DNA from 4 places in the Roseibium sp. AWQ4_290 genome. Region 1 is predicted to be linked to each of the others. Evidence: predicted binding sites of a transcription regulator. Region 1 holds the regulator's gene; each other region holds the start of a gene.

The links. Region 1 encodes LexA, which represses DNA repair genes until DNA is damaged. Its sites were predicted from a motif close to TGTTCNNNNTGTGTTCNG; they were not measured.
Region 2: the regulator LexA is predicted to act here: its motif matches at 2,049-2,066, upstream of uvrA (excinuclease ABC subunit UvrA).
Region 3: the regulator LexA is predicted to act here: its motif matches at 3,017-3,034, upstream of ACXAH0_RS01380 (UvrD-helicase domain-containing protein).
Region 4: the regulator LexA is predicted to act here: its motif matches at 5,796-5,813, upstream of ACXAH0_RS14415 (YifB family Mg chelatase-like AAA ATPase).

The regions. Positions count from the first base shown of each region.
Region 1 is NZ_JBSWYG010000002.1:303,826-311,222, reverse strand. Features, by position in the region: gene ACXAH0_RS03630 (alpha/beta hydrolase) at 1-224, opposite strand, end outside; gene ACXAH0_RS03625 (acyl-CoA synthetase) at 532-2,112, shown strand; gene ACXAH0_RS03620 (hypothetical protein) at 2,109-2,978, shown strand; gene lexA (transcriptional repressor LexA) at 3,740-4,450, shown strand; gene ACXAH0_RS03610 (ComEC/Rec2 family competence protein) at 4,455-6,878, opposite strand; gene gltX (glutamate--tRNA ligase) at 7,017-7,397, shown strand, end outside.
Region 2 is NZ_JBSWYG010000022.1:40,363-47,759, reverse strand. Features, by position in the region: gene uvrA (excinuclease ABC subunit UvrA) at 1-1,851, opposite strand, end outside; gene ACXAH0_RS20455 (single-stranded DNA-binding protein) at 2,310-2,864, shown strand; gene ACXAH0_RS20450 (L,D-transpeptidase family protein) at 3,447-5,342, shown strand; gene ACXAH0_RS20445 (zinc ABC transporter substrate-binding protein) at 5,634-6,857, opposite strand; gene ACXAH0_RS20440 (HlyD family type I secretion periplasmic adaptor subunit) at 7,146-7,397, shown strand, end outside.
Region 3 is NZ_JBSWYG010000001.1:301,950-309,346, reverse strand. Features, by position in the region: gene ligA (NAD-dependent DNA ligase LigA) at 1-277, shown strand, start outside; gene ACXAH0_RS01385 (methyl-accepting chemotaxis protein) at 663-2,720, shown strand; gene ACXAH0_RS01380 (UvrD-helicase domain-containing protein) at 3,069-5,504, shown strand; gene ACXAH0_RS01375 (hypothetical protein) at 5,933-6,481, opposite strand; gene ACXAH0_RS01370 (response regulator) at 6,673-7,397, shown strand, end outside.
Region 4 is NZ_JBSWYG010000013.1:59,684-67,080, forward strand. Features, by position in the region: gene ACXAH0_RS14390 (NAD(P)/FAD-dependent oxidoreductase) at 1-496, opposite strand, end outside; gene ACXAH0_RS14395 (sigma-54-dependent Fis family transcriptional regulator) at 653-2,425, opposite strand; gene ACXAH0_RS14400 (GNAT family N-acetyltransferase) at 2,501-3,112, opposite strand; gene ACXAH0_RS14405 (heavy metal-binding domain-containing protein) at 3,157-3,474, opposite strand; gene ACXAH0_RS14410 (EAL domain-containing protein) at 3,523-4,059, shown strand; gene ACXAH0_RS14415 (YifB family Mg chelatase-like AAA ATPase) at 4,120-5,646, opposite strand; gene ACXAH0_RS14420 (hypothetical protein) at 5,927-6,163, opposite strand; gene ACXAH0_RS14425 (MFS transporter) at 6,265-7,397, opposite strand, start outside.

The DNA.
Region 1 (7,397 bases):
TGGACAAAAACAACCAGCCCCTGCGCTGTACCACTCTTTGGAAAAAACAGGTCAAACCGGTGGCGCTGCCCGTCCCCATAGGCAACATTTAGTCGCTTGCCCTCCCAGCCCTTCCGGAAAGCCTCCGCCTTCTCCGCCCAGCGCAGAGGATACTGTTCAGCACCGGGGATATAGGAGCCGTTCGCATAAGCATCATCCCAGTCGGCGCGCGTTCTTTCACTCATCTTGGAAACCTGAAAAGAAGGAAATTTGAAAGCCCGGCCAACATACACAAATTACCGGCTCATGAAATGGCAAAGCCTGTGCGCTCCTGTGCATGCGCGGCCCCGGTCTGACGCATGACCTCCCAAAAGGGCCAGCGCGAACCTTTCAAAGGCCGGTTTTCCAACAGGATCACATTCTTCTGTTTTAAAAGACCTCTTCTGTTTCGATTGCCGGAGCCTTGCTCTAATCTGCGCGCAAGAGAAAACATCCGCAGGGGCCAATGTGAAGTTGTCTCGTCAGCCCCTCCGAACGGGAGGCAATTCACACATGATGCAACGCTGTTCTGCGCGCGTGCCCAATCTTGCGCATTTTCTGACCCGAAACGCTGCCAGATTCCCAGACCGTCCGGCCCTTGTCTGGGAGGGGAAGACCTGGAACTGGGCAGACCTTGACCGGCGCGTTTCAGCCCTTTGCTGCGCCCTGGAGACCGAGTACGGCCTTGCCAAGGGGGACCGCCTTCTGGTTCAGGCGGAGAACTCCAACCAGATGGTGGAAGTCATGCTGGCCGCGTTCCGGCTTGGAGCGGTCTGGGTCCCCTGCAATTTCCGTCAGGCCCCGGGGGAAACCGCCTATGCCAGCCAGAAGGCAGAAGCGGATGTCTTCATCTTCGATGCCCGCTTTGAAGCACAAGCCAACGCTGTCTCCGCTGAAAGGCCTCAGCTCAAGGGCTCTCTTTCCATAGGACCAGGCGCCCCCGCCCCGTCCTATGAATCCCTGATCGACCGCTATTTGGGACAAACAGCCGGAAATACAGCCGTTGAGCATGATGATCCGTGCTGGCTGTTTTTCACATCTGGGTCAACCGGCCGTCCAAAAGCTGTCGTGCTGACACACGGCCAGATCGGATTTGTCACGGTCAATTATCTCGCAGATCTTCTGCCCGGCACAACCGAGCAGGACGCATCCCTTGTTATCGCACCGCTCTCCCACGGAGCGGGCCTGCAGCTGATCGCCCAGCTCCCGGCAGCCTCTTCCCATGTCCTGATGCCGCGCGGCGGGTTCACCCCGGCGGCGGCTTTCGAGCTCATCGGGAAACACCGGATCAGCAATCTCTTCACGGTTCCGACCATTGTCAAACGGCTGGTGGAAGACCCGGCTGCCGATGACTTCGACCATTCCAGCCTGCGCCATGTCATCTATGCGGGCGCCCCCATGTACCGGGAAGACCAGAAAAAGGCACTTGCCAGGCTGGGGCCGGTGCTTGTGCAATATTACGGCCTAGGCGAAGTGACCGGCAACATCACTGTTCTGCGCCCTCAGGACCATTTCGCCGAAGATGGTCCGTCTAGCCGCATCGGCACCTGCGGCACCGAACGCACCGGCATCGAAATCAGCATTCAGGACGAGGCGGGAAACCATCTTGGCCCAGGCGAAACCGGAGAGGTCTGCGTGATAGGCGCCGCCGTCTGTTCCGGCTATCTGGACGATGAGGCCGCCAATGCAAAATCCTTCCGCAATGGCTGGTTCCGCACCGGCGACCTCGGCCATATGGACGAGCAGCGCTACCTCTACCTGACCGGGCGGGCCTCGGACATGTATATTTCCGGCGGCTCGAATGTCTATCCGAAGGAGATCGAGGAAATTCTTCTCACCCATCCGGCGATCTCGGAAGTGGCCATTCTCGGAATTCCCGATCCGCATTGGGGAGAGACCGGCCTTGCCGTCTGTGTGGCGCAGACCGGGCAGCAGGTTCAAGATGCGGAGCTGACAGAGTTTCTGACCGGCAAGATCTCCCGATACAAGATGCCCGCGCGCTATCTCTTTGTGGATGCGATGCCGACCAGCGCCTATGGCAAAGTCACGAAGAAACTGGTTCGGGACGTCCTGACCAGCCGGGGCCTGATATGAGACGGCCAGCACCGTCAGCCCTTGCCGATATCCGCCATCCGGGCCCTGCCGCGGCCGACAGGCGCCCCTTTGCGCTCTGCGACGCCATTCCGATAGCGGTTCCCGTGCCCGCCGGCACACCGCTCCTGACCAATCTTGGCGCGTGGGCTGCTGCGTCCGGCTTTTCCTCCGCCGTTCTGGATCTGTCCGGCCTCCCCCTCTCGGCCTTCGACTACGTCATGCCCGACCGGGCCATCGACGACCGGCACGCCGCCTGGTACAGCGACACCCACCACTCCGCCGCTGCTGTCCTTGAGGAGGCTGTCGCCATCCTGGGTTGGAAGGACGGGAGCTGGTTCGCCCATATTCACGGCTTCTGGCAGGACGGGAACAAGCAACGCCTCGGCCACCTGCTGCCCCACACGCTGACGGCCACGCAGGACATCACAGTCTCCGGCTGGGGCCTCAGGGGCGCGCGGTTCGAGGCGGAGCTGGACCCGGAAACCGAATTCACGCTGTTCCGGACCAGGACAGAGGACAGCGCCTCCCCGCGGCCAACGCATAATGCACTGATCACGACCCTCGCCCCGTTTGAGGACCTGTCCACCAGCATCGAAAGCCTGGCAGCCACACTTGGCCCTGGCCCCTATTGCGTTTACGGCCTCGGCAGCCTTGCCGGAGCCCGGTTCACCGACAGCGCGCCCATGACAGGCCTGATTTCCGAAATCCTGTTGCGCCCGGGAGCTGGAGCGGAAAAAGGAACACCGCCCGCTGTCCCGGTCCGCTGCGCGGACCTGACCGGTGCTCTCTTTGAGGGTATACTTGTCCCCGGCGGCGCGCCGACGCTGGTAACGTGCGAGCTGCTGATCGTCAGGGAGAACGGATGACCCCGACTTGAAACGCCGGTTTCCAAAGCGCACAAGTGTACGCACCGGACTTAAATGGCACGGGCCGAATTTCATCGGCACCAGAAAGTCTTGTCCGGGAAAACGCGGGATTTCGCGGTTCTAATTTTCAGGAGCAGCTGGTTTTCAATCCGGACTTCTATAAAACGTAGAAATAGGGAAAAGACGTTGAAGCATGGAAACCTTGCGGGGCATTTCCAAAGCAAGACAGTCCTTCTGGATTATTCGTTCCGTGGCATGCGTAGCATACGGTTTTCAAGACTGTATCCGGGTCGTTGTCAGTGTCATCTTTAAAAATTTTCGAATAAGTTTGTCCGTTGTTCGGACAACCAAGTTTTAGGAAGTCTGGGCAGCTTCGTGCAGGTGTATGCGGCTACACAACATCTATTGCAATCAGACAACACAACAGCACCCCATGACCAAATCTCTGCGCCGCCGACGCAGACTATTCTGTAGTGAAGAATTGAGCCAGCGGAGCAAAACGGGGCCAATTGCCCGATGAATGCAAAAGTTCCCGATTTTCAGTCCGGAGCACCATTCATCGTACGGTTGAGTTTTGTCATGCCGCCCAGCCAGCAATCAATACGGCCAAAAGTGCAACTGCCAGTGCCGTTTTACTCTGACAGATCCACAAGTGGCCCGGCAGAACAGTAAGAGAACATTTACGCTTGCGGAACACAATGAGAACAGGTAATGTGTTCTTGATTTGTACCAGAACCTTCTCATGGTCAAGGAATGCCGATATGCTGACGCGCAAGCAGTATGAACTGCTCATGTTCATTCATGAAAGACTGAAAGAAACCGGTGTTCCGCCGTCCTTTGATGAAATGAAGGACGCTCTCGACCTCAGGTCGAAGTCCGGTATTCACCGGCTGATCACGGCTCTGGAAGAACGCGGCTTCATCCGCCGCCTGCCGAACCGGGCCCGCGCCATGGAAGTGGTCCGGCTGCCGGATTCCATTGCACCGGGCCTCGGCGCCCCCCGCCAGCGTGGCAGCTTTTCCCCCGAAGTCATCGAAGGGTCTCTTGGCAAGGCGGAACCGGCTCGCCCTGCACCGGAGCCTGAAGTGGCGGGAACGGAGATTCCGGTCATGGGGCGCATTGCCGCCGGGGTGCCGATCGAAGCGATCCAGACCCACAGCCATTCCATCACAGTGCCGCCGGAACTTCTCGGCAAGGGCGAACATTATGCTCTGGAAGTGCGCGGCGATTCCATGATCGAGGCCGGTATTCTGGACGGCGACACCGTGCTGATCCGCCGTACGGAAAGCGCCGATAGCGGCGATATCGTGGTAGCGCTGGTGGATGATGAAGAGGCCACCTTGAAGCGGCTGCGCAAGAAAGGCGCCTCAATTGCCCTGGAAGCTGCCAATCCCGCTTACGAAACCCGCATTTTCGGCCCCGGCCGGGTGCGTGTTCAAGGACGGCTTGTCGCCCTCTTCCGCCAATATTGACCGTTTAGCCACCTCCCTGGCGCAGGCTGGTACGCGTCACCTCCCCCGCCCGGTTCCACGGACGGGGCTCCTTTTGAAGCGCAAACTGGATGTCCGTGACAGCCAGCACCCGTGTTTTCAGCGCATTGGGGGCAGATGCCTGATCCTCTCTTTCCCGTTTCCGGGTTCCCTGCCCTTCCGGCACAGCCTCTTCCATGGCCGGGGAAGCGGCGCGCGCCAGCCAGATCGAAACAGCACCGCGCGCATGGCGCAGGGATTTGTCAATCACAAGGGGAGCAGAACAGGATTTGGGCGCAATCAGATCGCTCACGATCAAATCAGCCCATCGGCAATCCATTTCAAATGCCTCAGGCCTCTTTGTGAGAGCCAGTTTGAGAGGCCTGTGCTCGAAGCCGTCAGGCACGTGCGCCCCGGCCACTTGATAAGCGCGTATCACGCAGCCGCCGGGATCACAGGCGATTTGAGGCGCTTTCATCCTGCGCGATTTAATTTCGCCCTCTGGAACTCCCTCCGTCTGAAACCAGATATCACCAGCAAAACTGTCCCGGCGGGCAAACCAGCGCAAATCCCCAATCCGGTCCCGGGCTGCGAGCTTGTTTCCGGAAGCGGCAATCTGGATGTCCGGCGGCCGGCTGACCTGCACAAGCACCAGGCCAAGGATCAGGGGCCCAAAGGCCAGGCTGCGCCACCGGCCCGGCAGCAGCAGCACGCCGAACAGGGCAGCTGAAAAAGCCAGCATCTCCGGCAGACCAATCCGGCCAATGGCGCCTGCAGCTCCACTAAGATCAGACACGAAGCCCGCCACATCAAGAAGCAACCTGACACCAAAGGCCATAAGGCTGAGGGGCACAGAGGCCAAGCCAAACGGCATCAGAACAAGCGACAGAACCCCCATGGGCATGACCAGCAAGGTGAAGATCGGCATGCCGAGCACGTTTCCCAGAAGCCCCAGGGGGGCTATGCGCCCAAAATGATGGGCGGCAATGATCCCGGTTGCCAGTCCGGCCACCAGCGCTGTGACAGCCAGCCCCAACGACCAGCGCAGGGTAGACCGGGCAAGCTGCAGCAAAGGCCTGCCCCCATTGTGGGTCTGGCGAATCAGCGGATCCGGTCGGTTCCGCCAGAGCTCGTAAACCGCCACGAGGCAGATCACCGCGGCAAAGGACATTTGAAAACCTGGAAAAAGCAGCCTCTCAGGCGCCAGACCCAGCAGGAAAAGCGCAGCCAGCGCGACACTGCGCAAGGTTAGCCCCCGGCGGCCGGTCAGAACGCCCAGAAAGACGAGACCGATCATCAAAAACGACCGCTGGGTAGCAATCGATGCCCCGGACAGAACCAGATAAAAGACCGCTGCCGCCAGCGCCAGCACTGCGGCGATCTTGTGAATTGGCCAGCGCAGGGCAACTGGCGGGAAAAGGGCCAGAAGAAAAAGCACCGCGCCATAGGTGCCACCAGCAAAGAGCGCCATATGCAATCCCGAAATTGCAAGAATATGGGCAAGCCCCGCCGCGCGAAGGTTCTCTTCCTGCGGATCCGAAATACCGCTCCTGTCGCCCACAAGCAGCGCCACAACAAGACCCGCCTCCGGCCTGCCCCCCAGGATTTTTGTGATCCTGTTTGCAAACCAGCTGCGCATCTCCCCGACAACGGCGGTTAGACGCAGCCCCGCAGGCAGGGATTGCGCCTCCAGAACCTCCGGCACGCCAAAACTGAACCCGGTAGCCCCGATCTGCGAAAAATAGGCCCGGAGGGAAAAGTCATATCCTCCCGGCACAACCGGCCCAGCCGGAGGAAACAGACGGGCTTTGAGACGGACCAAAGTTCCGGTTCGCGCCGGGCTCGCTGCCGGTATCCGGACCCTTACCTTTTTCGGAAAGACGACCGCCCCGGACGATTTGCCGTTGACAGACGTCACCTCAAGCACAACCCGCACTCCAGAGGCCCGCGTTTCACGGGAGACAACGGTCCCTGTGAGCGTCGCAATCATGGGTTCTCCAAGGCGCGGCGCTGCGACAAAGGCTGTCCGCACGGCTCCGCTGGTCGCACCGGCCAGAAAAGACACAAGCAGCACCATAATAGGCCCAAGCCCCCGTGTGCGTTGCATTTTGAATGCCGCAAGACACGCCAGGGCGAGGACACCCGCAAGCGCGGGCCAGAAGGGTTCTTGAGGCAGTCCCATATAGACCGCTATGCCGGCCGCGAAGGCAAAAGCGGTCCAGAGCAGCCCACGCTCCTGCCAATAAGAACCGGACTGGGCCGGCCGTTTCGCCGTAAAACGCGCGAGCCAAATCCACAGATCGGCACCGGGATCAGCTGCCTTGCCAGTGGCCGTCTCTTTCTGGCGCGCACCTGCAGCTACAGACGTATGAGCTTTCGGCGTCCCGGAAAGACTTTTGAGGTCTTCGTGCGGTGCGTTCTCGTCCGCCACTGCTCCGCTCCCCTTCAGCCTGGCTTCGAAAAACCGACAAGCCTATTTAGCCGCGCCAAAGCCTGTGATAAGACCGCGCCACACACGCAGTGCGCCCCGCGCGCTCACCTTATTGATGAGATTTTCAAAAAAAGCACCATGGCACAAGAGATCGTCACGCGCTTCGCACCGTCCCCGACCGGGTTCCTTCACATTGGGGGCGCCCGCACGGCCCTGTTCAACTGGCTGTTCGCCAAACATCATGGCGGCAAGATGCTGCTCCGGATCGAGGACACCGATCGGGCCCGCTCGACCCAGGAGGCCGTGGACGCTTTGGTCGATGGCCTCACCTGGCTTGGCCTTGACTGGGACGGCGACGCGATTTCCCAGTATTCGCGTGCCGGTCGCCACAAGGAAGCGGTGGAGCAGATGCTGGCTAATGGCACCGCCTACCGATGCTACTCGACCCCCGAAGAGGTCGAGGCGATGCGGGAAAAGGCCCGCGCTGAAGGCCGCCCGCCCCGCTATGACGGCACCTGG
Region 2 (7,397 bases), on a different contig from region 1:
CAGATATTCGCCGGTAAGAGACTTCGGATTGGCCATGATCTCCGGGGGCGTGCCCTTGGCCACCACCTCACCGCCATGGACCCCGGCGCCCGGGCCGACATCCACGACATAGTCGGCTGTCAGAACCGCGTCTTCGTCATGCTCGACAACGATCACCGTGTTGCCTAGGTCGCGCAAATGTTTCAGCGTTTCCAGAAGCCGGGCATTGTCGCGCTGATGCAGCCCGATGGACGGCTCGTCCAGCACATAAAGCACGCCGGTCAGGCCGGAGCCGATCTGCGAGGCGAGCCGGATGCGCTGGCTTTCGCCGCCTGAAAGAGTGCCAGAGGAGCGGGACAGGGTCAGATAATCCAGGCCGACATCGTTCAGGAACTTCAGCCGTTCTCGGATTTCTTTCAAGATCCGCCCGGCGATTTCCGACTGTTTGTCATTCAGCTGGGCCGGAAGGCCATCGAACCAGTCCCGCGCCTCGCGGATAGACAATTCGGTGATTTCACCGATGTGCTTGCTGGCAATCTTAACTGCCAGGGCTTCGGGTTTTAACCGGAACCCGCCGCAGGCCGGGCAGGCATGGTCAGACTGGAACCGGGCCAGTTCTTCGCGCACCCAGGTGGATTCGGTCTCCCGCCAGCGGCGTTCAATGTTTCCGATCACTCCTTCAAAGGCTTTTTCGGTCCTGTAACTGCGCACTCCGTCATCATAGACGAATTCAACCTTGGTCTTGCCGGTGCCATGCAGAACCGCATTTTGAACTTCCTGGGGAAGATCCTTCCAAGGGGTCGACATGGCGACCTTGAAATGGGTGCAGAGCGCTTCCAGGGTCTGCGAATAATAGGGCGAGGTGGAGCCGGTTTTGGCCCAGGGCAGGACCGCCCCTTCGCGCAAGGACAGGGAGTGGTCGGGGACCACGAGATCTTCTTCAAAGGCCAGCGTTGTGCCAAGCCCGTCACAGGTCGGGCAGGCGCCAAAGGGGTTGTTGAAGGAAAATAGGCGCGGTTCAATTTCCGGAATGGTGAACCCGGAAACCGGGCAGGCGAATTTTTCGGAAAAAATCAGCCTTTCCGGATCCCCCTTGGCATCCGTCTTGTCTGCAAATTCGGCAACCGCAATGCCGTCTGCCAGCTTCAGGGCTGTTTCCAGAGAATCGGCCAACCGGCCGGAGATGTCCTCGCGCACGACGATCCGGTCCACGACCACATCGATGTCGTGCTTGAATTTCTTGTCGAGAGCAGGGGCTTCGGAAATCTCGTGAAACGTTCCGTCGATTTTGACCCGCTGGAAGCCCTTTTTCATCAGTTCCGCAAGTTCCTTGCGGTATTCGCCTTTGCGGCCGCGCACCATCGGTGCGAGCAGATAAAGGCGCGTGCCTTCTTCCAGCTCCATTACGCGGTCGACCATCTGACTGACCGTCTGGCTTTCGATTGGCAGACCCGTGGCGGGGGAATAGGGAATCCCAACCCGCGCAAACAGCAGCCGCATATAGTCGTAAATCTCGGTCACCGTGCCGACCGTCGATCTGGGATTGCGGGACGTTGTCTTCTGCTCGATGGAAATGGCCGGGGACAGACCGTCGATTTGGTCCACATCGGGCTTTTGCATCATTTCCAGGAATTGCCGGGCGTAGGCGGAGAGGCTCTCCACATAGCGGCGCTGGCCTTCCGCATAGACCGTGTCGAAGGCGAGTGAGGATTTGCCCGAACCGGACAGACCGGTCATGACGATCAACCGGTCGCGCGGCAGGTCAAGGTCAACACCTTTGAGATTATGCTCCCGGGCCCCTCGAATGCTGATCATTTTCGTCGGGTCGTTTTTCCAGGTTTCGTCTGTCCGGTCGCCGCCAGTTGTCGACATGCTTGTGGTTCCTGCCGTCTGGGCCGCCCTAAGCGGCCCGCCAATTCGTTTGCCTTGGTCCCAGTACAGCTCTGCCGGTGCTTGAAACCGTTTCTCGATATAGCACCGAACCGGGCAACATCCAGTAGAGGAAGACGTGGCCGTTGAGAAACACCATGAAAACTGAGATGCAATTGAAACCTGTTTACAGAAATGATAAGAACAAAACAAGTACAAGATGCGAAAAAGAGGACGGAACCGCAAGCTGCCTCAGAACAGGCCGGGAGGCACGGTCAATCTGGTGTGGCGGAGAGGGCTTGCCTTGTGGAAAATGGGTTCTTGGGAACAAAAATGAAGGCACGGCGCTTGGCGGACCGCTACGGTTCTGGTTTCTAGCCGCTATAAAGGCTCAGACTACCCGGCAGAAGGTTTCAGACCGCACCGGAAACTGGACAAGCCATAACAAACAGGAGTGCAGGATGGCGGGCAGCGTCAACAAAGTTATTTTGGTCGGCAATCTCGGGGCCGACCCGGAAGTCCGCCGGACACAGGACGGCCGGCCGATCGCCAATCTGCGCATTGCTACCTCCGAAAGCTGGCGGGACCGCAATTCTGGCGAACGCCGGGAAAAAACCGAATGGCATCGGGTGGTGATCTTCAATGAAGGTCTGTGCAAGGTGGCCGAGCAGTATTTGCGCAAGGGCTCGAAGGTCTATCTTGAAGGCCAGCTGCAGACCCGTAAATGGCAGGACCAGTCCGGGCAGGACCGGTATTCCACCGAAATCGTTCTGCAGGGATTCAATTCGAATCTGACCATGCTGGATGGCCGTGGCGAAGGCGGCCAGTCCGGGGGCGGATTGCCGGATTATGGCAATGACAGCCAAGGTGGCGGCGGCTTCGGCGGCGGTGGCGGCGGAAGCTATGGTGGCGGCTCCGGCGGCGGAGGCGGCTATGGCGGCGGATCTGGAGGCGGCGGCTTCGGCAGTGGCGGTGGCGGCGGTGCCGGCCCCATGGACGACGAAATTCCGTTCTGACCGCAAACTTTGGTCGTGGAGGCCAAGGGAGCCGGGAAAAACCCGGCTTCCGCACCTTAAGCGGCGCTGCCAGAAATACGCCGACTGCCGCCGATGCGCCCGGGTCCTGGAGCAAATTGCGTTCACTCGGATCGGCCACTTGCGGTTAGAAATTCTAAGATTTCAACGCAACAGACAAGAGGCACGCGACATATTCGTCACACCGATTTGATTTCAAAATATGTGTATGAGCCTTGCCCTTAACCCCTTCATCAATCCTGATATAGTAACAATCAGTTTGCGGTTCGCGGACGGAATTGCTGCACCGGCTTAATTTTACCGGGTTCCAGCGCTACACATCGCGGACAAAGTTGAACCGGACCCGTTCAGGATTCGGGACAATTTTAAGGAGAGTGGGCTGGCGGTTCCGCGCCCGGACAGTGTTACTGACACGTCGAACCGGTTACCGGGGCCGCGACTTTTTAGGGTTACGCGATGCAGGCGAACAATATGAAACAAGAAACACGGTCAGATGCCACCCGCAAGACCGGCAAAGTGGAACAGCTGCAATGGGCTGCTGGCACATCCCTGAAAGCCTGTCTCATGGTGACAGTGCTGGCGGGAGGAATCTGCGCGTCTATGGCCGGTCCGGCGTCTGCTCAGGGCTTTTTTCAACGTCTGTTCAATCCGGAACGGCAACGAATTCAGCAGGAACAGCTGCGTGCAGAACAGCTCCGCCAGAAAGCGGCCAAAGTCAAGGTGTCCGCTCCGCGCTACCTGAATTACAAGGCGGATGTGCTCAAGCCAGTGTCGCTGACGCCACTTTCTGAAAAGAAGACTGCAGAAGTCCAGCCGACTGCCACCGAGGGTATCGAAGCGCAGGAAACGGCTCTCACGGGAAGCGATGCCCTGCCGGCGGCTGAAGTTCTGACGGCGTTTGACAAAGCCCGCCCAAGCCTCAAAGGCCTATCCCTGACAGTCCTTCCGGACGTGGGCAAGGCGCTGATCGCCTATTACCGGGAGCATCCGGATTTTCTCTGGGTGGATGCCAATGGCGTCACCCTGAAAGCCGAACGGCTGCGGATGGAACTGGGTGACGCGGCCTCATACGGACTGGTGCCTGAAGACTATTTTGTGCCGCTTCCCGATCTCAGCGGCGTTGACGACGCGGACCGGGCCGCCGTTCTGATGCGGTTTGAGATGAGGCTCAGCGCTGCCGCTCTGACCTATGTGCTGGATGCAAAGCGCGGCCGCGTCGATCCGAACCGGATTTCCCAATATCATGATCTGCCCCGGCACAAGGTTGACCTGGCCGCTGCGCTTGGCGATCTGGCTGCGGCCAATGATGTAGCAACCGCGCTTCAGTCCATACAGCCGCAAAGCGATCATTTCCGCAGGCTGACTGAAGAACTGAAACGCTTGAAAGCGGAAGACGAAGACAAGGAACAGATTGTCATCGCACCCGGCACGTTTCTGAAAGCGGGCAAGTCGAGCCCCGAGATGAAGCATATTGTTGCTGCAGTCGCCAAGAACGGGTCCGATGTGCTGAAGACCGTTCATGCCGAGACGCTTGAGGCCTATGACGGCAGTGACGTCTATACGCCGGAGTTGGTCGCCCTTGTGAAGGCCTTTCAGAAAGATGCCGGCCTGACGCCTGACGGCATCGTCGGCAAAAACACCATCAAGGCGATGGTGGGGGAAACCAACGCGGCCAAGATTGCCAAGGTTCAGCTCGCCATGGAGCGGAGCCGCTGGCTGCCAGAACATCTCGGTCCCCATAAGGTCTTCATCAACCAGGCGGCCTTCACGGCCACCTATACAGAGGCTGGCAAAGAGCCCTATTCCATGCGTGTTGTGGTGGGCAAGAAGTCGAACCAGACCAATTTCTTCTACGACAAGATCGAAGTGGTGGAATACAATCCCTATTGGGGCGTTCCCTATTCCATCATCGTCAATGAAATGCTGCCCAAACTGGCCAATGATCCGTCTTATCTGGACCGGGCAGGCTATGAGGTGACGACCCCGGGCGGTCGGCAGATTTCGTCCGCATCTGTCAATTGGTATGCGGTGGCTGCCAAGCAGCAATCAGTGAATGTGCGGCAATATCCGGGCCGGTCGAACGCCCTTGGGGAAGTCAAGATCCTGTTCCCGAACAAGCATCATATCTATATGCACGACACGCCGTCCAAGAGCCTCTTCAAAAAAGACGTGCGGGCCTTCAGCCACGGCTGTATCCGCCTGCAGGACCCCAAGGGCATGGCAGCTGCCGTGCTTGGTAAATCGAAGGACTATGTGTCGTCAAGGATCGCGTCCGGTCAGAACGAGCAGGAAAAAGTCACCGGCAACATCCCGGTTTATGTGTCCTACTTCACCGCATGGCCGGAAGCCGATGGCAGTGGGATGGGCTATTATTCCGACGTCTATGACCGGGACCGCTATCTTTTAAAGGCCATCGACAAGACAGAAGCGGCCCGCGCCAAGGCCCGTCAAGACGGGTAGGCGCGCCACGCTTGAAAGGGCCTCAACAGGTAAGAGACAGCTCCGAATTCACAGGCTTTGCCCTCAAAAACGGGCCTGAACACACAAAGCGCCGGATTGTGCCGACGCTGAACGTCTTTAAGGCCCCCGGCGGAGACGCCGGGGGTTTTGCTGTTCTACCGGACGAGAGCAAATCGGCTCCGCTTTGGTTTGTCTTTCGCGGCCTGAGATCAGAGATTTCAACGCGAAAGACAAACCAATTTTAGTCCGGACTTATGCGGCAGGCACTAGCGTGCTGCGCCTGCCAGCGATTCAAGAGTGGCCGGAAAGGCACTTGTTCAAGGACGCGGCAATATTGCCCAGAAGCTGCGGATAAAGATCCGGGCCATTGGTCAACTCGGTTCCCAGCGGGTCGAGCGTACCTTTGTGGGCATCGCTGCCTTCCAGAACCACATCCACAAGCTTGGCGTCGAATTGAGGTTCCTGGAACACGCAGGTCACTTCGAGGTCTTTGATCCGCTCCTGCACTTCCGCAACACGGCTGGCGCTTGAAACAGTTTCCGGAGAGATCGTGATTGCACCGCTCGCCTCGAGGCCGAAATGATGCTCGAAGTGATGATAGGCATCATGGAAGACGACAAATTTCTTGCCAGCCACCGGTGTCAATGTGCCCTCAATTTCTGCTTCCAGAGCTTCAATCCGGTTTGCAAACGCCTCGGCGTTTTTCTGATAGAGCGCCGCATGATCCGGATCAGCCTTTGACAAGGTTGCCGCCATGGCCTTGGCAATTGCGATGCCATTATCCGGGTTCAGCCAGATGTGCGGATCTTTGCCGTGGTGGTCATGAGCGTGATCATGGCCCGCATGCTCTTCGTGATCATCGCCATCGTGCCCGTGATCACCATGGGCGTGCTCTTCGTGAGCGTGGTCGTGATCGTGACCCTGTGCTTCGGAATGGGCTTCTTCGCCATGATCGTGGTCATGTTCATGTTCAGCATGTTCTTCATGGTCATGACCGTCATCATGATCAGCGTGCTTTTCGTGATCTTCATGGTCTTCATGGTCTTCATGGGTCTCATGGGCGCCATGATCATGGCCCTCATGATCCCCGTGATCATGGGCATCAAAATTTGCCCCTTCCCGGAATGGGAGCTGCGAAATGCCATCGGCATCAAGCAGTTCAACCGTTACGGCATTTGCGGCCATGGAGCTGATCGGTTTGGCTAAAGAAGTCGTCAGTTCCGGGCCGATCCAAAAAACCACATCCGCCCCTTGAAACAGGAACGCCTGGGAGGGCTTGAGGGCAAAACCATGCGGCGAGGCCGCACCGTCAATGATGATGTGCGGCTCGCCAACGCCTTCCATCACCGCGGAGGCAATGGAATGCAGTGGCTTGATCGTTGTCACGACATTCGGGGCGTCCGCAAAAGCCGGAGTGGCACCGGCGGCCAGAAGTAGGGACCCGGTCAGCGCCGTACGAGAGAGAATGCTCTTGAAGGGCGAAGCGGGGCGAGGGAACCTTGTCTGAGATGTCATTGGAGTTCGTATCCATGCATGTAATCTTGTAACGCGTAATTCTATAACGTCCGGGCGGGAGACACGCAAGCGCCGGGCGGCAGGAGTGCGGACAGGGACAACCGGCAGAGGCAGGTTCTGTGGGAACCCAGGTGGTTACCCCGTTGTTTCAAGGATTGTTTACTTTAATGACGCAAGGTCCAGGTACTTGGTCTCATGTGCAGTTTGGGCGTTATGGTATTTCGAAAATCATCCTGGGAAGAGTATTCACTGGATGGACCTCTTGAATTGGAACAGGGGCCGCCACCGGTGGTTTATCGCCGTATTCTGCAGGTATTGTCACTTGGAGCCGCCGCCTTTCTCGGCTGGTCCATGGTCGGTCAGGTTCGGGAGGTGGCCAAGGCAAGCGGGGAAATCATACCGGCCGGCAAAGTGCAGACCGTTGGACACCTTGAAGGTGGCATTGTTGCTGAAGTGCTGGTTCAAGAAGGCCAATTGATTGAAAAGGGCACCCCGCTCGTGCGGCTGCAGGAAACAGCGACCTCCAGCGATCTGGAACGG
Region 3 (7,397 bases), on a different contig from region 1:
GGAAGAGGTCCGCCCGAAAGACGCCGAGAAAATTGAGGCTTCCGGCTCTCCGGTTGCTGGAAAAACGGTGGTCTTCACCGGCTCGCTGGAGCGCATGACCCGGGACGAGGCCAAGGCAATGGCTGAGCGGCTCGGCGCGAAAGTGTCGGGCTCTGTTTCCAAGAAGACCGATCTGGTTGTGGCCGGACCGAAAGCCGGCTCCAAACTGACCAAGGCCCAGGATCTCGGGATCGAGGTGATCAGCGAAGATGGCTGGTTTGATTTGGTCGGCGCCTGAGACCAATCACACACCAGACCCGAGGTCTCTTGGGGCAATGCTGCATGTTGGCGGGCCGGGTTGGTTCGGATGCGAACTGTTTTGTTTTTTGCGTTGAAATTCGGGAGGTCAGGCAGTCAATTGAAGTGCTGATTCAGCGTAATTAGATCTAATTTCAAAATTTACGTAACGTAAAATACTTGAGCTCAGGCGAAATAATCGTCACTTCTGACAATCTCAGTTTATTTTAGCGTACTACCTTAAATTGTTTTGCTTTGCATATTGCGTATTTTGTGTCGCGCAAGGCCAAATTGCCTCTTTTGTTAAGTGTGAGGAAAGGCGCTCCCAGCAGGCTGAAGGAGCCGGAGGGGGTCCGGCACCGGTTGAGGTGTGAAGGAGCGTGCAGATGAAACGGATCAAGCTGCAGATCGCAGTGCTGGCGGCGGTGCCAATGCTTGCGGTCGTCGGGTTTGCGGCCTTCAGCGTGTCGGAAAAAGCTGTCGAACTCTCCCATAACGCACATATGCAGCCCATGACCAGGATTGCGGAAGACGCAGGCAACCTGGTGCATGAATTGCAAAAAGAACGGGGCATGAGCGTCAGTCTGATCAAGTCCGGTTACAATCCGGACGTTCAGGCAAAACTGATGGCGCAGCGGCCGAAGTCTGATGCGGCCCTCAAACTCTTTGATGACCATCTGGCGAGCCTTGATCTGAACGATGAAGCCTTGCTGAGCGATCTTCAGAACGTGGCCAAGGCGGTTCACCAGACCGCCAGCTTCCGGAAGGCAATTGATGCACGGACTTTTGCCGTCGCCGACGTTCTGAAATCCTACACTCACGAAGTGCACGAACTGATCCACGTGATCGGCCTGACCACGGAAGCCAGCCCGTCCCGGGAGATCACAGTCGAGCTCCTACCCTATCTGACCATTGTGGAAGCCATGGAATCCGGCGGGCTGGAGCGCGCCAATGGGGCTGCGCTGCTTAATGAATTCAATGGAACCGGCACGGTCAATCTGGCGACGTTTAAGAAGGTGATCACCCATTATGGGGGGGAGGCAGCCTTCCTGAAGGAATTTACGTCTGTCGCCACTGCCGACCAGAAAGCTATGTTCAAGAGCATGGTCAAGGGCGCAGATGTGGACCAGGCTCTGGCCTGGCGCAAGCTTATTCACGCGCTTCCTGAAACGGGAGACGCCGGAGGGATTCAGGGCAGCGACTGGTTCGCAATCGCCACCAAGCGCCTGAACCTGATGAAGCAGTTCTCAGACAAGCTGATCCACCGGGCAGAAGCGGCCGCCGATGCGGATACAAGCCGCTTGCGGACCGAAATTTTCTGGCTTTCGGCGATTGCCATTGGTCTGACACTGATTGGTGTTGCCGTTGTGGCCACTCAGGTGCTTGCCATCACCCGGACCCTGAGCCGGCAGCGTGACGCGATCACGGCGCTTGCAGAAGGTGATCTGAGGGTGAGCGTGGCCGATACGGACCGTCCGGATGAAATTGGCGATATAGCGCGTGCTGCCGAAGTCTTCCGTACCAAACTGGCGTATCAGAAAGAGCTGGAAGAGGAAGCGGAATCCGGGCGGGCCCTCCGCCGTCAGCGCCGGGCCCAGTTGGAAAACGCCATCAATCATTTCGAAACCTCGGTTTCCGCGATCCAGGAGCAGTTGAACGCGGAAGCCGAAGATGTCCGTGCCAATGCGGTTGATCTGGTCAAGATCGCTCTGCATGCGGATGAAAGCGCCCAGGCGGCCAGTTCCGCCACCGAGGAAGCGACCACCAACGTGCAGATGGTCGCCTCGGCTGCAGCGGAGCTGTCGGTTTCTATCGGTGAAATTTCCCGTCAGGCCAGTTCGGCGACGGAGATCTCCGCGGTGGCAGCCGACACGGCCATGGCTGCTGACAGGGATGTGTCCATTCTGGCGGAAACTGCTGACAAGATCGGTGAAGTCGTCGAGATGATCCGGGCGATTGCCGAACAGACCAATCTGTTGGCGCTAAACGCTACCATTGAAGCCGCGCGGGCAGGGGAGGCCGGAAAGGGCTTTGCTGTCGTGGCGGCGGAGGTCAAGGAACTCTCGAACCAGACCGCCAAGGCAACGGACAAGATCTCCAGCCAGATTTCTGAGGTTCAGAGCTCGACGCAGAAATCGGTCACTGCGATCCGCTCAATCGTGGAGCGCATCGACGAGGTCCGCTCCGTCAGCGACACGATTTCCGTGTCGGTCGATGAGCAGAACGCGGCGACCGGGGAAATCACCCAGTCCATCACTTTTGCCTCCGACGGTGCGACAGCGGCGGCCACCAATGTGGCGGGTGTCTCCGGCTCCATTGACCAGACGCGCCAGAGATCGGAGGTCTTGAGCAACTCGGCCGGTCAGCTTAGCCAGGTGGCGATCAACCTCTCAGAAGCAGTCAACACCTTCCTGGAGGAAGTGCGCGATGATGAGGCGGCCTAGGGGCCGCGCTCTTCTCCTTTGACGGATGGTTCTGGCGCGGTCTGTCAAAAGTCCGTGTCAGCGTGAGGATGCCGATGGGCAACACACCGTTGCTCCAACTCGGCAAGGCACTTGTGCCAACCTCCTGAAGTCCCCAGTTCCTGAAAAGGGGCGCGGGGTTCAAGGAGGCGCCGGCCTTCACATGTGTGTGTGGTGCTGTCTGCCTGGCCGCCCTTGGGGAAGAAAGGCACGTTCATCCCGGTTTGAGACGTCTTGTCCCCACCATTTGCCTGTGCGCGCTCTCGCCACAGCCGGTTTGTTGCTATATTGTTCTCTTGATTTAAAGTTACGTTACTGGACTTTCACGCCATGGCAGACCCGGACGGGTATGATGATCCCTTTGACGATCCCTTCCAGCCCGTGGGCACCCGGCGGGACCCGGCGCTTGCGCCTGCGCGCCCGGAAGGTGGGATCGCAGCCCGGGCCATGGCAGCCCGGCGCGCGCCGGACTATCTGACCGGCCTTAATCCGGAACAGCGCCTGGCGGTGGAGACGACCGAAGGCCCGGTCCTGGTTCTGGCCGGGGCAGGCACCGGCAAGACCCGGGTTCTGACCACACGCATTGCACATATTCTTGCCAGCGGGCTTGCGCGGCCCTCCGGCATTCTTGCCGTCACCTTCACCAACAAGGCGGCGCGGGAGATGAAGGAACGGATTGCGGGCTTTGTCGGCGGCAATGTGGAGGGCATGGCCTGGCTTGGCACGTTCCACTCCATCTGTGTCAAAATTCTGCGCAAACATGCCGAACTGGTTGGCCTCAAATCCAGTTTTTCCATTCTGGACACGGATGACCAGATTCGTTTGCTCAAGCAGATCATCCAGGCGGAAGGGCTCGACGACAAGCGCTGGACCGCAAAGACCTTTGCCGGGATTCTGGACGGCTGGAAGAACCGGGCCCTGACGCCCGATCAGGTGCCCGAAGGCGAAGCGCGGGCCTTTGGCAATGGCAAGGGGCGGTGGCTTTATCAGGAATATCAGGAGCGCCTGTCGATCCTGAATGCGGCCGATTTCGGCGATCTGCTGCTCCATGTGATCACTCTGTTCAAGTCCCGCCCTGATGTTCTGGCCGACTATCAGAGCCGCTTCCGCTACATGCTGGTGGATGAGTATCAGGACACCAATATTGCGCAGTATCTGTGGCTGCGGCTTTTGGCCCAGGGCAATCCGAATGTCTGCTGTGTGGGCGATGACGACCAGTCGATTTATGGATGGCGCGGGGCGGAAGTCGACAACATCCTGCGCTTTGAGCACGACTTCAAAGGCGCAACTGTCATCCGTCTGGAGCGGAACTACCGCTCCACCAGTCATATTCTGGCCGCGGCTTCTCATTTGATTTCCTTCAATGAGGGCCGTTTGGGCAAAACGCTGTTCACGGATTTTGAAGAGCCTGATCACGATCTTGTCTCCGTTGCCTCCGTTTGGGACTCCGAAGAGGAGGCCCGTATGATCGGCGATGAGATCGAGGCGCAGCAGACCCATGGTCATACGCTCAATGAGATGGCGGTGCTTGTGCGCGCGTCGTTCCAGATGCGCGAATTTGAAGAGCGTTTCATCACGCTCGGGCTGAATTACCGGGTGATTGGCGGACCGCGCTTTTATGAACGGATGGAGATCCGGGATGCGCTGGCCTATTTCAGATGTGTCTGCCAGCCGGCCGATGATCTGGCCTTTGAGCGGATTGTGAACACGCCGAAACGGGGCCTGGGGGATGCCACGCTGAAACTGGTTCATGGTCTGGCCCGGGCGGAGCGTATTCCCCTCATGCAGGCGGCCCAGCAGCTGGTTGATACGGAAGAACTGAAGCCGAAACCACGGAATTCACTGAAAACGGTTCTGGACAATTTTTCCCGCTGGCGGCGCCAGCTGGAGCAACTCAAACACACCGAGCTCGCCGAAATCATTCTGGATGAAAGCGGCTATACGGAAATGTGGCGGCTGGACCGGTCCGCAGAAGCGCCGGGCCGTCTGGACAACCTGAAGGAACTGATCCGCTCCATGGAGGACTTTGAATCCATGGCCGGTTTCCTGGAGCACATCGCCCTGGTGATGGACCGGGACAGCGCGGATGCCAGCGATGCAGTGTCGATCATGACCCTTCATTCGGCCAAGGGGCTGGAATTTGACACGGTGTTTCTGCCTGGCTGGGAAGAGGGGCTGTTCCCCCATCAAAGATCGCTGGATGAAAGCGGCCGGGCCGGGTTGGAGGAGGAGCGCAGGCTTGCCTATGTGGGCATCACCCGGGCCAAGAAACGGGCCAAGCTCTATTTTGCCTCCAACAGGCGTATTCATGGCCTGTGGCAATCAACAGTGCCGTCCAGATTTCTGGATGAATTGCCGCCCGATCACGTGGAAATCGCCGAGCCCTCTTCGAATTACGGGGGGTATGGCGGCGGCGGCTACGGGCCGTCGCGCTTTGACAGCAATGATCCGTTTGAACGAGGCAGCTATTCAACGCCGGGCTGGCAACGGGCACAGCGGGCCCGTCAGTCATCCGGCGGGTTTTCTGAAAGCGGGCAGGGCTACCAGTCCGCCCGCATGAAACGCCAGGGACCACTCACCATCGAAGGGGAACTGGTGGCCAAGTCGGTTAGCGAAACCCCGTCAGAATTTGCGCTTGGCGAGCGGGTGTTCCACATCAAGTTCGGCTATGGCTCGGTCACATCGATTGAAGGCAACAAGCTGACCGTTGATTTTGAAAAAGCCGGGGTCAAGAAGGTGATCGACAGCTTTGTCGAGCGGCACTGACGGTCTGCGCGGCCTGATCATCTGCCCTGCCTGTTCGTCTGGCCTGTCTGAAATGCTGCTTGTCTGAAGGCCGCCCTTCGGGCCGGGCGCTTTATACCTACCGCACCAAATAAGACCCCTTTGGATGGGTTTTCAGGTTTGCCGGTAAGGAATGGGCCCCAGGTTGGCCTTGGGTGGCCGGGCAAGCGGCGTGACAAAGCCCGGCGGGTTTGAAAAAACCACCGAAGGCCACGACATGAGAGCGTTCCACTGTGTCGCGTGTCTTGGACGATGTCCGGCATCGCCCCGTGACACGCTCTTTGCACATCGCTTTCGTGTCACGGTCAAATTGAGCAGGCTTATTGCCCGATACTTTTGCATCCGAAGTATAAGGCGCAGATCGTCTGACCCGGCCTTGACGGGCAATCAGCCAGGTGTTCGCAAAAGGGTCAGACCAGAAAATCCGCAAAAACGGAATCGGTTGAGGACGATGCCGTGCTTCCGGAATTGTCGTAGCCCGAGCTGTTCTTGAGCTGTTCCAAAAGCGCGCTCATCAGGTCTTCTGTCGTCAGTTCGCTGCTCGTGCTGGAGGAGGTGCTTGTTGTGGTGTCCTCATCGCTGCTGGAGTCGGTCTCCGTGCTCGAAGCGGCGTCTGCGGGTGGTGGCGGCGGAGGCGGCGGAGCAAGTTCACCGCTTTCAAATAGTGCGCTCAGCTCATCTGCCTGATCTTCCGTAAGGGTGCCTGCCTCGACCTGCTCCGAAAGCATGCTTTCGAAATTGGACTGCATTTCGTCTTCCGACGGCGGTCCCGAATTTTCGTCCGATTCTCCGGCCGCCATCCGCGCTTCATGCATGGAGTCCAGTGCGGCGAGCATGGCATCGGAATCTTCCGAAGTGATCTCACCGGATTCAACCTGTTCCTCAAGCGTGCTTACAATCTGGTCCCGCGGGGAGGATCCGGTGGCCGGAGTCACCGGCATTGAGCCAATTGACATCATGAGATTTGCTCCTGAAATGGGTCTCTGCAACTGTCTTGAAATCAGGAATGCGCCCTGTAGGTTAATAGCGTGTTAACCTGTGAGGAGTGGTGATTTCGCTTCGTTTCCATTCAGGAATTTAGAAATACACAGAAACGATCCATGTAAATTTCTTGATGAAATTTTCCCAAGATCTCGGATAAGGTCCGCCCATGCTTAGACCCTCCCATATTCTTGTCGTCGAAGACGATCCTGAGATCGGGATGCTGATCAAGCGGCATCTCGTCTCGAATGACTTCAAGGTTACCATTGCGTGCGATGCGTCCGAAATGGACCGGCTTCTCGCGGGTAACCGGGTCGACCTTATTGTGCTGGATCTGATGTTGCCCGGGGAGGATGGCATCAGCATCTGCCGCCGCCTGCGGGCGAACAGCCCGGTGCCGATTATCATCGTGTCTGCGAAAAACGAGGATATCGACCGGGTGGTCGGACTGGAAGTCGGCGCGGATGACTATCTGCCGAAACCCTTCAACCCCCGGGAGCTGATTGCGCGGGTGCGGGCCCTGTTCCGCCGGGTGGAACTGGCGGGCAATGTGGCGCCCGTATCTGGCGGCAAACTGTGTTTCGAGGGCTGGGAAATGGACTGCCGGGCCCGAACCCTTCTGAACACCCAATACGCTCTGATTTCCCTGACGCCGGCTGAATTCAACCTGCTTCAGGTTCTGGCTGAGCGCAGTGGCCGGGTGCTGAGCCGGGACCAGCTGATTGAGCTGACCATGGGCCAGATCGGGGCGTCCAACGGCCGCAACATCGACATTCTGATCAGCCGGTTGCGCTCAAAACTGGAGGCGGGCGGGGCTCTCTATCAGTTCATTCGGACCGTGCGCTCCGGCGGATACGAGTTTGTTGCGCCTGTTCACCGTGATGGCCACGAAAG
Region 4 (7,397 bases), on a different contig from region 1:
GTTGCTCCATGTGGCCAAGCTCGGCCTCTTCGCGGGTCCGCTCTTCCTTCCAGGTGGTCCGGTGTTTAGACGCCCCGTGTTTGGCGCCGAGCGGCCGGTTGAAGCCCTTGGGCTCTTCATGGCCCTTCAACTCAACCATGGTCGTCAGCAGCGTCCAGATCTTGCCATCTTTCAGCCGGATCAGCCCGTAGCCACGGGCCAGCGCCGTCTCAAAGCGGATCCAGGCGGTGACAACGCCGCCTTCTTCGGCCGGAATTTCCCCGTCCGCCAGCTGCCAGTTGGCCGGGGATGCCGCGCTCAACTGGTGGGTCAGCATATCCCGGACCTGGTCCTTGCCTTCAACGGTCTTGATGTTCCAGGTAAATGCGATCAGATCCCGCCAGTAGCAGTCGTCCTGAAACAGATCCACAGCCTCCTCGATCCGCCCCGCCTCAAGGGCCGCGCCGAATGTGTCGAGAAAGGTTTGGGTTTGATGCACCAATGGTGTGTCGAGCATTTTGTTCCTCCCTGAATGCGCAGGAAGGATCGCAAAGCCAGCTCCTTGATGGCGACTGAATTCAGCCCAAAATGCCAGCACGCGGCCGGATTTTTTCAATTCTGTTGCGCACGCAACAACATGCAACACATCCGCACCAAGGATTGGCAAAAAAGCTCAGGACGGGTCTTTGCCAATCAAGCCGGCCTTGCGCATCCGCCGGAGTACCGTGGACCGGTTGACCCCGAGCCGCCGTGCGGCCTTCGACATGTTCCCCCCGCAAGCCTCCAGAAGCGTTTCAAGCTCCGCCCTGGGGTCCTGCTGCTGCGGCCCGGCCAGGGGGTAGACCGGCAGGTCGGCAACATCGATGACCGGCCCGTCCACAATCGCCAGGACCCCGTGAAGCATATTGGCAAGCTCGCGGATATTGCCCGGCCAGGCCCGTCCGCCTAGCTCCGTGCGCGCGGCCGGAGACAGGCGGACATCCCGGGGCGAACGCCGCAGCAACCGGTCCACCAGCCAATCGAAATCTTTCCGGTGGCGCAGCGGCGGCAGAACAAGTACGGCTCCTGCCAGACGGAAATAAAGATCCGGCCGGAGGCCCTTGAGCTTCAGGGCGCTTTCCGGATCCCGCCGGGTGGAGGCAATCGCGCGCAGGTCGCTGCGCGCGTCCAGAAGCGCCAGAAGCTCTGCCTGCGCCTGCCCGTCCAGATCCTCAACCCCGCGCAGGAACAAGGTTCCGGCCGGAGCCGTGGCAAGCTCAGCCAGCTGTCCGGCCTTGAGCCCGCAGCAGCACAGGCTGTGAAAGGACCGGTCCGACGGGCCCAGCACATGGATTGCCCTGGCCAGATAGTCTTTGCCGGTTCCCGTTTCACCGCTCAGCAGCAGGGGCAGCCGGGTGGGGGCCAGCCGGGCAGCCTGGGCGGCCAAACCGGCAAGGGCCGCATCCGGTCCACAGAAGCTGCGCATCGGGCCCGGCAGCCCACGTGCCACAGGCCCCGCCGGATGCCGGGCCGCCTGCGGGGCAATCGCATGGGCATAGAGCCCCCGGCCATCCCGCAAGCGCAGCACCCTGTCTTCCGGCGGGCGCCCGCGCATGAGGGCGGGCAGCTCGTTGATGTCCAGATCCAGATGCATGTCAATCCGGGACCCGATCAATCCAGACCGCCCTTGGGGCGCGAAAAAATCCTCCGGAGCCAGAAGCTCGCGCGCGCCCCGGGTCATGCCCGTGATGCGGCCGCTGCCGTCGAGGGCAATAGCGGCTTCCGGGTCCACATCCAGAAACTCCGCAGAAGTGGAAAAACGCAGCACCCATTCACGCCGGGTCATGGCCATGAGATTGGCCATTTCCACCCGGCGGGCCGAGGCGGTGACAAGGTTCATGGCCAGATTCTGACTTGATTTCGGACTGGGGGAGCGTAGCAGGGAAATATCCAGCACGGCAGACAGGTTTCCGTTCGTGTCATAGATCGGGGCCGACGTGCAGGAGAGCGGCGTGTGGGGAAGGCCGAAATGGTCTCCCTGATGGATCGTGACCGCCGTGCCCGTGACCAGACACGACCCGACTCCGCAGGTTCCGGCCAGACCTTCCGACCAGTCGGAGCCAAGATAAAGCCCCGCCTGACGCAGGTCTTCCTCAAAACGGGGATCGCCAAAAAAGTCGACGCAGATGCCTTTCGAATCCGCCAGCAGGAGCACATAATTCTGTCCTGCAACCTGCTTGAACAGGCTCCGCAGCCCAGACCGGGCCGTTGCAATCAGCCGTTCGGACTGTTCCTGATGTTCGCGCAGCTGCTGGTCCGTGACGATATGGGCCGGTTCCGGGCGGGCCGGATCCATGCCGTAGGTCTCCACGCAGCGCCGCCAGCTTTCTGACACAAGCGTATCCCTGCCGGTCTCGTGTCCCTGCAAGACCCGGTCGATTTCGCTGACATGGTCTACGTCGCGCATGCCATCCTCCCTTGGCATTGCACATCACGATACCTTTGAAGCGCTCTGCTGTACACTGCGGCGCCCGAAAGGATGCTATGTCTTCTCTGCAGCCCGGCCGATCCGCTTTTCCATGCGCGTTGCCGCCGAAAAACCGAACACATGGCGAAGCGGACCGGTTTTTTCCTCTGACACTGCCTCAAACCCCATCCGTTCATAAAGGGCCCGCGCCCGGGGATTGGTGTCGACCACATCCAGGCGGACCTTCTTCAGCCCGTCCTGGGCCGCCTTGTCAAACACACTTTGCAAAAGCGCGCTGCCAATGCCCTGGCCACGGGCGGCGGCACTGACAAAAATGCCGTCCATCAGCAGCCCGTCCGGTTCAACCGTCCGCTCCAGGCCCTCCAGAAGCAGCGCCCGCCAGAGTCCTCCAAGGGCACCATAGGTGCTGCATAGCTGCCCCAGCGATCCATCGGTCAAGGCCCCCTCTCGGGTCTTGAAGCCTGCAAGACCCAGCAAGGTGCCGTCGGGCGCACTGGCTCCGATTGCAAAGGCCGGGTCCAGGACCGCCTCCAGAAACGCAAGCGCCCTGGGAGCCGGCCGCAGGACAAAGCCGAGTTTGCCCGCAAAGGCGTCCCAGAAGAGCTGCGCCGCCGTCCCGCGCTGGTCTTCGGAAAATCCTGGATGCAGCAGAAAGGTGTCAGGCATTGGTGAGGCAGCGCCTTGCCGCCGGGCTTCCGTCACCGGCGGCCTCAGCGGACAATAACCGCCGTTCCAGTGGCACTGACCATCAGCATGGAGCCATTCTGGCCCACGGTTTCATAGTCAAGATCCACGCCGATCACCGCATTTGCCCCCATGGCCTGTGCCTGCTGACACATTTCGTTGATTGCAATGGTGCGCGCCTTAGCCAGCTCTTCCTCATATGCGCCGGAACGGCCTCCAACGATATCGCGAATTCCGGCGAACAGGTCCTTGAACAGGTTCGCGCCGAGAATGGCCTCCCCGGTGACAAGGCCCTTATAGTCCAGATCCTTGCCCTGAACGGTGTTGGTGGTGGTCACGAGCATCGGGGTCTCTCCTCATGTGAACTCTGCCGGACAATAGGTCTTTGAGACATGGGTCTGATTCGCTCTGTCTTCAATCTGGCGGAGCAAAATCTCCGGGGCCCCCACCTTGCGGACTATATTGTGGCAAGCTGCCAGCGCCTGAACGTCGCCCCGCAACAGGTCAAGTTTGAAGTTACCGAACAGGCCCTCATCCGGGACATTCAAGCGGCGCGGGAAATCATGAGCACGCTTGGCCAACACGGGTTCCGCTTTGCGATTGACGATTTCGGCATCGGCTATTCCAATATGCTGACCCTCAGCCGCCTGCCGTTTCACACGCTCAAGATCGACAGGTCCTTCACCCAGGACGTGACCGGCAACCCGGAGACCCGGACCATTGCAGCCGCAATGATCAAGCTTGGCCAGGCCCTGAACCTTGATGTTGTCGTGGAAGGGGTGGAAACGGACGAGCAGGCCAGGATCATGCGGGAGCTCGGCGGCCACATGGCCCAGGGGTATCTTTATGAACGCTCCGGGACGCTTGCGTCCCTTGATCTTCAAGGCCATGCCAAATGCAGCCTCCAGAAAGCGCCGTCCCGCACCTGACAGGGTCTCACCACCGGCTGGACCGGCGGCCTTTCCCGCCCCTTTGTTCAAGGAGTGCTGTCACGCCGCCTGCCTTGACACATCCCGGCCCCGGTAGCTGAGGGCTTCGGCAAGGTGAATCCGGCCGACCTGATCCTTCGCATCCAGATCCGCCAGCGTGCGGGCCAGTTTGAGAACCCGGTGATAGCCCCGGGCGCTGAGGCGCAGCTTTTCAGCTGCATCGCGCAGGAACGCCAGACCCAAAGCGTCCGGCTGAGCCATGGCCTCCACGGCAGCGGCAGGGGCCTGGGCATTGGTGCGGCAGAGCAGACCCAGGTTCAAGAAACGGTCTTCCTGCAGGCGCCGCGCCTCGGCCACCCGTGCAGCCACAGCCGCAGACGGTTCCGCCTCTGCCGGGCCGATCAGATCGGTGGCGGTGACGGCCGGAACATCGATGCGCAGATCGATCCGGTCCAGAAAGGGCCCGGAGACCCGGGCCTGATAGTCCGCGGCGCAGCGCTCACCCCTCCGGCACTGGTGGCCCGGCTCGCCCGCATGACCGCAGCGGCAGGGGTTCATGGCCGCGATCAATTGAATGCGCGCCGGATAGGTGACCCGGTGATTGGCCCGGGCGATCACCGCTTCGCCGGTTTCCAGGGGCTGGCGCAGACTGTCGAGCACTTGCGGGTTGAATTCCGGCAGCTCATCCAGAAACAGTACGCCGTGATGGGCCAGAGACACTTCACCGGGCCGGGCGCGCAGCCCGCCGCCCACAAGGGCGGCCATGGAGGCGGAATGGTGCGGCGCCCGGAAAGGCCGCCGGTCGGTGAGCTTGCCTTCTGCCAATTCGCCAGCCAGCGAGGCGATCATGGAAACTTCCAGAAGCTCGCGCGGGGTCAGCGGCGGCAGGATGGAGGGCAGGCGGCTTGCAAGCATGGATTTGCCCGAGCCGGGAGGTCCGGTCATAAGCAGGTTGTGGCCTCCGGCCGCTGCGATTTCCAGCGCCCGGCGGGCGCTTTCCTGGCCCTTGACCTCGGCCAGATCGGGCAACGGCCCGGTATTGCCCTGAAGCTTTGCCGCCGGGCGGCTGAGGATCTGCGTGCCCTTGACATGGTTGGCCAGCTGGATCAGCGAACGGGGGGCCAGAATGTCCATGTCCGGATCGGCCCAGGCGGCTTCGCTGCCACTGGCCTCCGGACAGACCAAGCCCTTGCCGAGCCCGTTGGCGCCCATGGCCGCAGGCAGGACACCGGCGACAGGTGCCAGTGTGCCATCCAGGGCCAGCTCTCCCAGCACCACGTACCCCTCCAGAAAGTCCCCCGGCAGGGCGCCGATAGCGGCCATCACCCCAAGCGCAATGGGCAGATCGTAATGGGACCCTTCCTTGGGCAGATCGGCCGGAGCCAGATTGACGGTGACCCGTTTGGCGGGCAACGCCAGCCCGGAGGCAGAGAGGGCGGCCCGCACCCGCTCCCGGCTTTCGGCCACCGCCTTGTCGGGTAGGCCCACAATGGTAAAGGCCACCATGCCCGGACCGACATGGACCTGAACATCCACCGGCACCGCCTCGATGCCCTGAAAGGCAACCGTCGTGACCCGAGAGACCATAGCCTGTCCTCACCCTTGGGAGCGTGTCGCGTTCATCCGGATTCAAATTGTTTCGTCTTTTGCGTTGAAATCTCTGATTCCAGACAGCGGCAGGCACCTGATTTGCTGCAGTTGCGCCAGGAAGGGAACCATAGTGATGCGGGAGAATCAAGAACAAAAATGGAACAAATTTGCCTATGTCAAGGCCTTGTCTGACCGGGAGCTTCTCAACCGGCCCGCAGTTCCGGGAGATGGTATTGAAGACGCGACATCTTCAAACCCTTCATGACAATCAGACTGCTCAGGAGGCGAAAACGCGGAACGCGCTGGCCGTTTCGCTGTTCTGGGAAGCCGCCACCAAAACCTGTTCCAGATAGGCCGGGATCTGAAAATCCGCGCTTATGGTCAAGCCGTTCAGCTCAAGCCAGTCCGACAGGAGCGCAATCATCTTGTCCGGGTCTTTTTCAAACATGGCGCGGCACAGCTCTGTATCGAGCTGGCGCTCCTCCGTCTGCAGCTTGGAAACGATCATCGGCATGTTCACACTTTACTACTATAACGTGCTGTTATGATGCCTGCGTTTTGAGGCAAAAACCAGACGATTGCGGTTATGCCGCTCTGCGACATCATAATTCGCTGTTATGTATTCCTTAAGGTGATCCCCTGCGCAGGCGGCCGCAGGACCGCCATCCCGCAGCACAATAGGCCCGAGCCGGCAAACAGCATCGTATGGCCCAGAACCGGAATGGCAAACCCGCCCACAACAGGGCCGACCGCCTGGCCAAGCGAAATCAGGAAAAATGTCAGGCCGAAACCGATGGATGGGGCATCCCGGAAAATGCGCATGCTCCACATGCCAAAAACGGCGGTCATGACGATGAAGCCGGAGCCGAAAAAGGCGGCGGAAACATAAATGCCATAAGCAATGCCGATCAGAAGCGGCAATGTGGCGATTGCCGAGCCGACGACAAGAGCCAGAACCCAATAGGTGGTAGTCAGACCCCAGCGGTTGACCAGGCCGCCGGCGAAACATCCGGTGACCCCGGCCATGCCGAGCACGATCCAGAACAAAATGGCGTCGCGCCCGTTGCCGGTCAGCGCCAGTAGAAGTTCCACCGCATAGGTCCAGTAGACGGCAGAAAAGATCCCGAACAGAAAGGCGGCCACAAACAGGGGCCTGGCCGCCGTTTGCAACAGAAAGCGGGGCGACAGGGCCGCTCTGGCATTGGAGGCCCGAAGCCCCTGCCGGGGCAAGGTCCACAGATTGCAAAAGGTGATTAGCAGGGCGAGCCCGGCAAAGACGAACCAGGCCAACCGCCAGTCTTCCCCGGCAAACAGCGCCAGCGGCCCGGCCAGCGCCACCCCAAAGCCCGTGCCGGAATTGATCCAGGCATAGATGGCGTTCTGGCGGTGCGGTTCCGTGTGCCGCACAATCACATCGGAGAAGGGTGGATAGGCGAGCCCCGGGCTGGTGCCCGCCAGAAAAACACCAACAGCAAGGGTCCAGGGATCGGGCGCGGCTGCAATGATGGCCATACCGGTGGCAGCCGCCAGACCGCCGAGCAGAATGGGCAGCCTCGGGCCGAACCAGGTTGACAGGCCGGAGCCCAGAAATGTGGCCAGCAGATATCCGGCATAGGACAGGCCCGCAATCAGGCCAACCGTTTCCGTAGACAGACCGAATTCCAGCCGGATCTCGGGCAGGAACAGACCAAAACAATAGCGGGCCAGCCCATAGGTTGCCGCGACAATGGCCAGACCCGCGACCGTGA